2 regions of the Pantoea sp. X-Soil-YNGN-775 genome follow, and region 2 is predicted to be linked to the other one. Evidence: predicted binding sites of a transcription regulator. Region 2 holds the regulator's gene; the other holds the start of a gene.
The links. The regulator CRP, encoded in region 2, controls carbon source genes, mostly activating them, when cyclic AMP is high. The targets are predictions, from matches to a motif close to ATGTGANNNNNNTCACAT.
Positions count from the first base shown of each region.

Region 1: the regulator CRP is predicted to act here: its motif matches at 3,909-3,926, upstream of AC6I8I_RS13330 (YfcZ/YiiS family protein).

Region 1 covers NZ_AP035945.1:2,855,045-2,860,162, forward strand. Annotated here, with positions in the region: gene fadJ (fatty acid oxidation complex subunit alpha FadJ) at 1-2,048, opposite strand, end outside; gene fadI (acetyl-CoA C-acyltransferase FadI) at 2,048-3,358, opposite strand; gene AC6I8I_RS13330 (YfcZ/YiiS family protein) at 3,521-3,817, opposite strand; gene fadL (long-chain fatty acid transporter FadL) at 4,175-5,118, shown strand, end outside.
Region 2 covers NZ_AP035945.1:3,853,872-3,858,989, forward strand. Annotated here, with positions in the region: gene AC6I8I_RS18160 (hydrolase) at 1-793, shown strand, start outside; gene AC6I8I_RS18165 (YheU family protein) at 798-1,016, shown strand; gene AC6I8I_RS18170 (phosphoribulokinase) at 1,078-1,947, shown strand; gene AC6I8I_RS18175 (OsmC family protein) at 2,454-2,858, opposite strand; gene crp (cAMP-activated global transcriptional regulator CRP) at 3,162-3,794, shown strand; gene AC6I8I_RS18185 (YccS/YhfK family putative transporter) at 3,852-5,118, shown strand, end outside.

The DNA.
Region 1 (5,118 bases), 1.0 Mb from region 2:
CCATGTTGCTGCATTAGCCGGGTTAATCTATTCACCTGCTCCGTTGCGCCCAGTCGTTGCATATAATGGAACGGACCACCGAGAAACGGCGGAAAACCGATGCCGAACACCGCGCCGATATCGCCATCACGCGCGCAGCGAATCACCTGCTCATCCAGGCAGCGCGCCGCTTCGTTCAGCATCATCATCACGCAGCGTTCGGCTATCTGCGCTTCGCTCTGTCGCGCCTGCGGGGTGATTTTCAGTAAGGCGTAAAGCGACGTATCCGGCTTTTTACGCTGCCAGTGCGGCAGGTCGTAGCGATAGAAGCCTTTGCGGTTTTTACGCCCTTTGCGGCCATCATTCAGTACCGCCTCAAACGCAGCAGGCGCGGCAAAACGCTCGCCGTAGGCCTGCTGCAGAATCGGAGAAATTTTACTGCCGACATCAATGCCGACCTCATCCAGCAGCTGGAGCGGACCGACCGGGAAACCAAATTTCACCAGCGCACCATCGATATGCTCAATCGGTTCACCTTCCAGCAGGCAGCGCATCGCCTCATTTATATAGGGCGCCAGAATCCGGTTAACGTAAAAACCGGGCTTATCCGCCACCACAATCGGCGTTTTGCCCTGGCGGCGTGCCAGTGCCACGATCGTTACCAGTGTTTCGCTGGCAGTATTCAGATGGGGAATGACCTCCACCAGTGGCATTTTCTCTACCGGGCTGAAATAGTGCAGTCCGATGACGTTTTCTGGCCGCTGCGCCCCGGCAGCGATATCCTCAATCGGCAAGGAAGAGGTGTTAGAGGCAAATATCGTCTGCGGCTGACAGTGTGATTCAATCTCACGCACCATCTGCTGCTTAAGCGCCAGATCTTCAAATACCGCTTCAATCACCACATCACGCCGGGCAAAGCCCTGATAATCGATGCCGCCGGTGATGCGGGCCATCTGCTGCTGACGCTGAGCCGGAGTAATCTGACGGCGTTTAACTTTTTTGCTCAGCAGCTCCCAGCTGGTTTGCAGCGCATGGTTTATCCCTTCCAGCGAGATATCCTTTATGCGTACCGTCAATCCGGCGTTGATGGCGCTGACGCTGGCAATACCACCGCCCATCAGACCACCGCCCAGAATACCGATGCTGTGGACCGGCCGCGGCGTGGCGTCGCCACCCGGCTCTTTTTTCATCGCGGTGGTCGCGAAGAACAGGCCGCGTAACGCCACCGATTCTGGCGTCATCGCCAGTTCACCAAAGGCGCGGGCTTCAGCCTCATGTCCGGCACGGCTGCCCTGCTCCAGCCCAATGCGCACCACCTCAATGATGCGTTTCGCCGCCGGGTAGTTGCCCTGCGTTTTGGCGGCGGTCTGGCGGCTGGCCAGCGCAAACAGCGCCTGACGCGCAACCGGGCCCTGCAGCAGGCGATCGCGCAGCGGCAGCGTACGGACGCTGGCCTTGCCTTTTTTCACCCGTGCGATAGCGGTCTCCAGCAAAATCGCCTGCGGCACCGCATCATCAACCATGCCGAGTTTACGGGCCTGTTTCGCCCGCAGGCTTTTGCCGGTCAGGATCAGCGGCAGCGCCTGCTGCACGCCGATCAAACGGGGTAACCGCTGCGTGCCGCCTGAACCGGGCAATAAGCCGAGCTGGACTTCCGGCAAGCCGAGGCGGGTTTTATCATCCAGCGAGCAGATGCGCGCATCGCAGGCCAGCGCCAGCTCAAGCCCGCCGCCGAGGCAGGCACCGTGAATCGCGGCCACCACCGGGAACGGCAAGGCGGCAAGCATCGCCATCACCTCCTGCCCCTGTTTCGCCAGCGCTTCCGCGTCTGCGGCACTCTGGCAGCGATCGATCATGCTGATGTCGGCGCCAGCGATAAAGTTGTCAGCTTTGCCCGAAATCAGCACCAGCCCGGCCAGCTGAGGATCGCGCCGCGCCTCGGCAATAATGGCAGCGATCTGGCCAGCAAATTCCGCTTTAAGGGTGTTCATCTTCTCGCCCGGCACGTCGATGGTGATGACGCCAACGTGATCCAGCCGCAGCTGTAAATGAAATGCGTTCTGCTCCATTATTCGGCCTCCAGAACCATTGCCGCGCCCAGACCACCGGCCGCACAGGCGGTAACCAGTCCTAATCCTCCCCCGCGCCGCCGAAGTTCGTTCAGCGTCTGGGTGATCATTCGCGCACCGGTAGCGGCAAAAGGATGGCCATAGGCGATCGATCCCCCCAGCACGTTAAAGCGCTCTTCATTCACCTCACCCAGCGCATGGGGGCGATTCAGCACCTCGCGGGCAAAGCGCTCATCCCGGAACAGTTGCAGGTTGCTCAGGGTCTGAGCGGCGAAGGCTTCATGCATATCAATCAGTGTCAGATCGGCCAGGGTGATACCGGCGCGGTCCAGCGCCACCGGCGAGGCGTAGGCCGGGCCCAGCAACATATCCTGCTGTACGCCAATCGCGGTAAAGGCATAGCTGCGCAGATAGCCAAGCGGCTGCAGTCCCAGCTCACGGGCGCGCCCTTCGCGCATCAGGATAACCGCTGCCGCACCGTCGGTCAGTGGGGTACTGTTGGCGGCGGTCACGCTGCCGTGCTGGCGGTCAAACGCCGGACGCAGCCGGGCATAATCTTCAGCTTTGGCATCCATCCGCACGTTATTGTCCTGATCGATGGGCTTTTTCCACGGCGGCACCAGCGCCGCCATCACTTCCTGATGCAGCACGCCCGATTGCCATGCTTTGGCGGCATGCTGGTGAGAACGCAGCGCCAGCGCATCCTGTGCCTGACGACTGATTCCGTGGCTTTTGGCCATCTGCTCGGCGGTGTCGCCCATGCGCAGTCCGGTTGAATACTCGGCCACCGCCGGCGGCACCGGCAGCAGATCGCGCGGGCGCAGACGGCGCAGAATCTGCCATTTTTGCGACAGGCTGCGCGCTTTATTGAGATCAACCAGCGCCCGCGCCAGGCTTTTGCTGACGCCAATCGGTAGCACCGATGACGAATCAGCACCCCCGGCGATGCCGGCAGAGATGGTCCCGGCCAGTAAACTTTCACAGACGTTAGCCACCGCCTGAAAACTGGTGGCACAGGCGCGGCTGACGCTGTAGGCGTCGGTATGGACGCTGAGTCCGCTGCTGAGTACGATTTCACGCGCGATGTTCGGCGCTTCGGGCATCTGAACTACCTGACCAAACACCAACTGTTCAATCACGTCGACCGGCAGTTCGCTGCGCGCCATTAATTCGCTGACCACCATCCGTCCCAGTTCCACCGCCGGAATGCCATGGAAGCCGGTCGCCTGGCGCAAAAAAGGGGTACGTAACCCGTGGGTAATCGCGATGCGTTCGCCATCGCGCGTCAGCAGCGGCTGCGCTTTGCTCATTGTTCTCACCTGTGAATCGGGACTGTGGCATCATTGCCCAAAGAGGTCTGACCTGATCCCAGTGTTAACCACAAGCGGGTGAGTCGCCAATATCGAAAGGGAAAAATTGCGAAGGGAAACACGAAAATGAAAAACGCCGCTCTGAAAGCGGCGTCTGGCGGCTTAGCGTAAACCGAGCTGGAAAATCAGGGTTTCTGCCTGGCAGCAGAAGGTGAAATCAATATCGAGCTGCACCCCCTGGTCCACATCGCTGAAACGGGCCTCAATCAGGCAAGGGTCAGACTCAACCTCACGCGCACGTTCGGTGAGGCTGGCCAGTTTTGCTTCAGCATCAGCGCGCTGTGCAAACCACTCCGACCAGCTGGCAGTGCAATCGGTATTATCCATTACCGTGCCGACATCGACGCAACAGCAGGCTGCGGTTTCGGTCGCACTGCATTTTTTAATGGCATCAGTCATCATTTTCTCCTGACGATAGTCTGGTGGGATACACAATTTTATGGACCAGATTTTACCTCTTCGGCTAAAGATGCGCCATTAACCTGTAGCTAAGTGACGAATATCACAATAAAATTTGATCCAGAACAAACTGGACTGGTTATGCTGTGGCGCGTCGGGTCAGTTTTGTTACGCAGATCGAATTTTAAGCGATCAATCCTGAAATATTTTAAAAACAATATTGCAACATGCACACAGGTCGGACCTATACTCTCCGCACTGGTCTGATATGTGCGATTTACATCAGTCCCTACAATCCGCCGTCCCTTGTTACGCGACGTAATAACGTTAAATAATAATTCACATGAGGTTGTGGTCATGAACCATAAAAACCTGTTTGCAAAGTCAGCCGTGGCGGCTGCAGTGGCGCTTGTCTCTTCACATGTTTACGCAGCTGGGTTTCAGTTAAATGAGTTTTCTTCGATTGGTTTAGGTCGCGCATATTCAGGCGAAGGCGCAATGGGCGATACCGCCGCTTCCGCCAGCCGTAACCCGGCAACCATGGCATTAATGGATCGTCCGGCGTTTTCCATCGGGGCGGTGTATATCGACCCGGATGTGAATATCAGCGGACGCAGCCAGAGTGGCCGCAGTCTGGATGCCAATAATATTGCCCCAAACCAGTGGGTGCCGAATATTCATTACGTTCAGCCCATTAATGATCAATGGTGGATTGGCGCATCGGCTACCTCCAATTACGGCTTAGCAACAGAGTTTAATAATGGTTACACCGCTGGCGGCTACGGCGGTAAAACCGACCTGATGACCGGCAATTTTAATCTCAGCACCGCTTACCGATTAAATGAACATTTCAGCGTCGGGGTGGGATTTGATGCGGTCTACGCTAAAGCGAAAATCGAACGTTATGCCGGTGAATCAGGCGCAGCGTTACGCATCCCGGCGGATACCCAGGTCGCCCATCTGAAAGGCGATGAGTGGGGCTACGGCTGGAACGCCGGTATCCTGTATGAAGTCGATGAAAATAACCGTTTCGGCTTTACCTACCGCTCAGAAGTCAAAGTTGATTTTGATGGCGATTACAAAAGTAATCTCCCTTCTGCGCTGAACGCAGTCAATAATCCGCAGCAGTCCGGCATCCCTTACGGCACCAACGGCTCGACCATTCCAGGTGCGCTGACCCTGAATCTGCCGGAAATGTGGGAAGTGTCGGGCTGGCATAAAGTGGCACCGCAGTGGGCGGTTCACTACAGCATGGCCTACACCAGCTGGAGCCAGTTCCAGGAGCTGAAAGCCACCGGTTC
Region 2 (5,118 bases):
GGTGGTGTTGTTTCACGGACTGGAGGGCAGTTTCCACAGTCCCTATATTCACGGCCTGATGGCGATCTGTCGCGCACGCGGCTGGCTGGCGGTGGTGATGCATTTTCGCGGATGTAGCGGCGAACCTAACCGGCTGAACCGCATCTATCACTCCGGCGAAACCGAAGATGCGCGCTATTTTTTGCACTGGTTGCAAACCCGCTGGGGCCGGGTACCGACCGTGGCGGTGGGTTTTTCGCTGGGCGGCAACATGCTGGGCTGCCTGCTGGGCCAGCAGGGATCCGCTGTGCCGGTTGATGCGGGCGTCATCGTCTCCGCGCCGCTGCTGCTGGCGCCGTGCAGCCTCAAGCTGGAGCGCGGCTTTTCACGCTTTTATCAATACTATTTACTGGCGCAGCTGAAGAAGAATGCCCGGCGCAAACTGCACGCCTGGCCGGAAACGTTGCCGGTGAACCTGGCGCAGCTTAAAGCGCTACGCCGGCTGCGCGACTTTGATGACGCAATCACCGCCCGCGCCCACGGTTTCAGCGATGCGGCTGACTATTATCAGCGCGCCAGCGCCCTGCCGTGGCTGAAACAGGTCGATAAGCCGCTGCTGATCATTCATGCCAAAGATGACCCGTTCATGAGTGATGAAGTGATACCGCACAGCAGCCAATTATCTGCCACTATTACTTATCAACTGACGCCGCACGGCGGTCACGTTGGCTTTGTCGGCGGGACGTTGCGCCAGCCCGAAATGTGGCTTGAACAGCGCATACCCCAGTGGATTGCCCCTTTTCTGGAAACCTAATGTTGTGATTATTCCCTGGCAACAGGTCTCACCTGAGACGCTTGAAAATCTGATTGAAACTTTCGTACTGCGTGAAGGCACCGACTACGGCGAGCAGGAACGCAGCCTGAACGAAAAAGTGGCTGACGTGCGCCGCCAGCTGGAAACCGGCGAAGTAGTGCTGGTGTGGTCGGAACTGCATGAATCGGTCAATATCATGCCGCGCAAAGAATTTCGCGGCTGATGCAGCCAGCGGCAATTCATGGTAACAATGCGCATGGCCCGATTTCACAGGGAGCTTTTTTATGTCAGCACGCCATCCGATAATCGCCGTCACCGGTTCCAGCGGCGCGGGGACCACCACCACCAGTCTCGCGTTCCGTAAAATTTTTCAGCAGCTTGATCTGCACGCAGCCGAACTGGAAGGCGACAGTTTCCACCGCTTCACCCGCCCTGAAATGGATATGGCGATCCGCAAGGCGCGCGATTTAGGCCGTCATGTCAGCTATTTCGGTCCGGAAGCCAATGACTTTGGCTTACTGGAGCAGAGCTTCAGGCAGTATGGGCTCGACGGCCAGGGCCAGTCGCGTAAGTACCTGCATACCTATGATGAAGCGGTGCCGTGGAATCAGGTGCCGGGCACCTTTACGCCGTGGCAGCCGCTGCCGCAAAACACCGATATCCTGTTTTACGAAGGACTGCACGGTGGCGTAGTGACCGCCCAGCATAACGTGGCGGAACATGTCGACCTGCTGGTAGGCGTGGTGCCGATTGTTAACCTCGAGTGGATTCAGAAGCTGGTGCGTGACACCAGCGAACGCGGCCATTCGCGTGAAGCAGTAATGGATTCGGTGGTGCGTTCAATGGAAGATTACATTAATTTCATTACGCCACAGTTCTCGCGCACCCACCTGAACTTCCAGCGGGTGCCGACGGTCGACACTTCGAATCCGTTTGCCGCCCGCGCGATTCCGTCACTGGATGAGAGCTTCGTGGTGATCCATTTTCAGGCGCTGGACGATATCGACTTTCCTTATCTGCTGGCGATGCTGCAGGGATCGTTCATTTCGCATATCAATACGCTGGTGGTGCCGGGCGGGAAAATGGGGCTGGCGATGGAGCTGATCATGGGTCCGCTGGTGAAGCGGCTGGTGGAAGGCAAGCGGATAGAGTAAGAGGCCAGCAAAAACCGCTCTGAGAGCAGATGTCTTTAACAAAGATAGTAAAACTGGCTTTCCTGCGGCTAAAGACTTACCCCTGGGCAGGCTTCAGGGAGCATACACCTTTCGCAAAGACGCAAAACCGCTATCCCTGGCAGGCTCAGCGCGGGCCATCCCTGGCCCGCGATGCTTTGCTACAGGCATATGCTCCCTTCGCTTCACGTCCGACAACCGCATCCGGTTTCAGGAAGGTCGCTACAGACAAACCCTGGGCAGAAAGAATCTGGCAGCAATAGATAAGTTCAACACGCAGGGAACCGGGTCAGAAGAGGAAAGCGTCCCGCGCCAGGGACGGCGCGGGTCGAGCGGCCAGGGATTGGCTTAAGCGACTTTCCGATCTGACCCGGTTCCCTGCCCAGGCACAGTATCAAAACGGATTCCCTGCCCAGGCACAGTCTTAAATCAACCTGCATCAGATACTGGAAGTGAAGTTAGCAGGTCTGCAATGACCCTTGCGGCTATTACAGTTCGATCACTTCATAGCTGTGGGTGATGGTGACGCCTTTACCCAGCATGATAGCGACCGAGCAATATTTTTCAGCAGAAAGATCCACCGCGCGTGAGACCGCCTTATCCTGTAGCGCTTTGCCGCTCACGATAAAGTGCAGGTTGATGTGCGTAAAGATTCGCGGCGCTTCTTCACGACGTTCTGAGGTCAGTTTCACTTCACAATCAGCCACATCGTTGCGACCTTTTTGCAGAATTGAAACCACGTCGATGGCGCTGCATCCGCCCGCCGCCATCAGCACCATCTCCATTGGGCTGGGCGCTTTATCACCCGAATTGCCATCCATTAACACCTGATGACCGGATGACGACTCACCGAGGAATGTCAGTCCTTCTACCCATTTCACTCTTGCCTGCATGATTTTCGCTCCAGAATATGCGGTTTTGCCGTCAGAGTACGCTTTCGCCTGGTAAACAGCAATCCAGAGAAATCCGCTGTTAGCTGAAGCGAGACAACAGAAGACAGTCGGCAAAAGCTGTGCTACAAACAGTGCTGAAAATATTTTTCGTCACCTGATGGCGAAGCCGGGAAGAATGATGCGCACTGCGCCGAATGCAGCCCGAATAATTTCCTGTAAGGGAAACGCTTGAAGCTTTCATCGCCTGACAGGGAAAACTGCCCCCTGTATTTTGGGCACGATTACAACAGAGGATAATAGCGAATGGTTCTCGGCAAACCGCAAACAGACCCTACACTCGAATGGTTCCTGTCCCATTGCCATATTCACAAGTATCCATCCAAAAGTACGCTGATTCATCAAGGTGAAAAAGCTGAAACGCTTTACTACATCGTGAAAGGTTCCGTTGCGGTTCTGATCAAAGATGAAGAAGGCAAAGAGATGATTCTTTCTTACCTGAATCAGGGCGATTTCATTGGCGAGCTTGGCCTGTTCGAAGAAGGTCAGGAGCGCAGCGCCTGGGTACGTGCGAAAACCGCGTGCGAAGTGGCGGAGATTTCCTACAAGAAATTCCGTCAGCTGATCCAGGTTAACCCGGATATCCTGATGCGACTGTCGTCGCAGATGGCGCGTCGCCTGCAGGTTACGTCTGAAAAAGTGGGTAACCTCGCTTTCCTCGACGTGACCGGACGCATTGCTCAGACTCTGCTTAACCTGGCGAAGCAGCCAGACGCCATGACGCATCCCGACGGCATGCAAATTAAAATTACTCGTCAGGAAATTGGCCAAATCGTTGGTTGTTCACGTGAAACCGTGGGCCGTATTTTGAAGATGCTGGAAGATCAGAATCTGATCTCTGCACACGGCAAAACCATCGTCGTTTACGGCACCCGCTAATTCCTGTCACCCACGGCGTGATGGCAACATCGCGCCGTTATTGTTTGTGTTGGGCCGATGTGGCGTCGAATTATTTACCATCCTGAAGTCAACTACGCCTTGCGGCAAACCCTGGTGCTCTGTCTGCCCGTGGCGCTGGGCTGGCTGGCTGGCGACCTGCAAAAAGGTCTGCTGTTCTCGTTAGTTCCCGCCTGTTGCAATATCGCCGGTCTGGATACCCCGCATAAACGCTTCTTCAAACGCCTGATTGTCGGCGGCAGCCTGTTTGCGCTCGGCAGCTTTCTGATTCAGTGGCTGACGCAGCACGCCATTCCGCTGCCGCTGATTCTGTTCGCCTTGCCGTTGCTGCTGGGGGTCACCGGCGAAATCAGTCCGCTGCACGGCCGCCTGCTGCCCGGCACCCTGATCGCCGCCATCTTCACGCTGAGCCTGATTGGCCGTATGCCGATCTATGTGCCGCCGCTGCTCTATATCGGCGGCACGCTATGGTATGGGCTGTTTAACTGGTTCTGGTTCTGGCTGTGGAAAGAGCAGCCGATGCGTGAAAGCCTGAGCCTGATCTACCGCGAACTGGCCAACTATTGCGATGCCAAATATACCCTGCTGACCCAGCTGACCGACCCGGAAAAGGCCCTGCCGCCGCTGCTGGCGCGCCAGCAGAAAGTGGTCGATATGATCACCACCTGTTACCAGCAGATGCACATGCTTTCCGCCAGCCGGGATCACAGCCATAAGCGGCTGACCCGCGCCTTTCAGGTGGCGCTGGACCTGCAGGAACACATCTCGGTCAGCCTGCATCAGCCGGAAGAGGTGCAGAAACTGGTGGAGCAGAGCCATGCCGAAGCGGTGATCCGCTGGAATGCCCAGACTATTTCGGCCCGCTTACGGGTGCTGGCGGATAACATTCTCTATCACCAGTTACCGGATCGTTTTGGCATGGAGAAGCAGCTCAGCGCGCTGGAAAAAATCGCCCGTCAGCATCCTGATAATCCGGTGGGGAATTTCTGCCTCTATCACTTCAATCGTATTGCGCGGGTGCTTCGCACCCAAAAGCCGCTCTATCAACGTGACCTGATGGCCGATCGCCAGCGCCGTCTGCCGCTTTTGCCGGCACTGCGCAGCTACCTGTCGTGGCGTTCATCGGCGCTGCGCACCGCCGGTCGCTTTGCGGTGATGCTGATGCTGGGCAGCGCGCTGGCGCTGTTTTTCAACATTCCTAAGCCGTACTGGATTCTGATGACCATTATGTTCGTCAGCCAGAACGGCTACGGTGCCACCCGCGTCCGCATCCAGCACCGGGCGCTGGGCACGTTTGCCGGTCTGG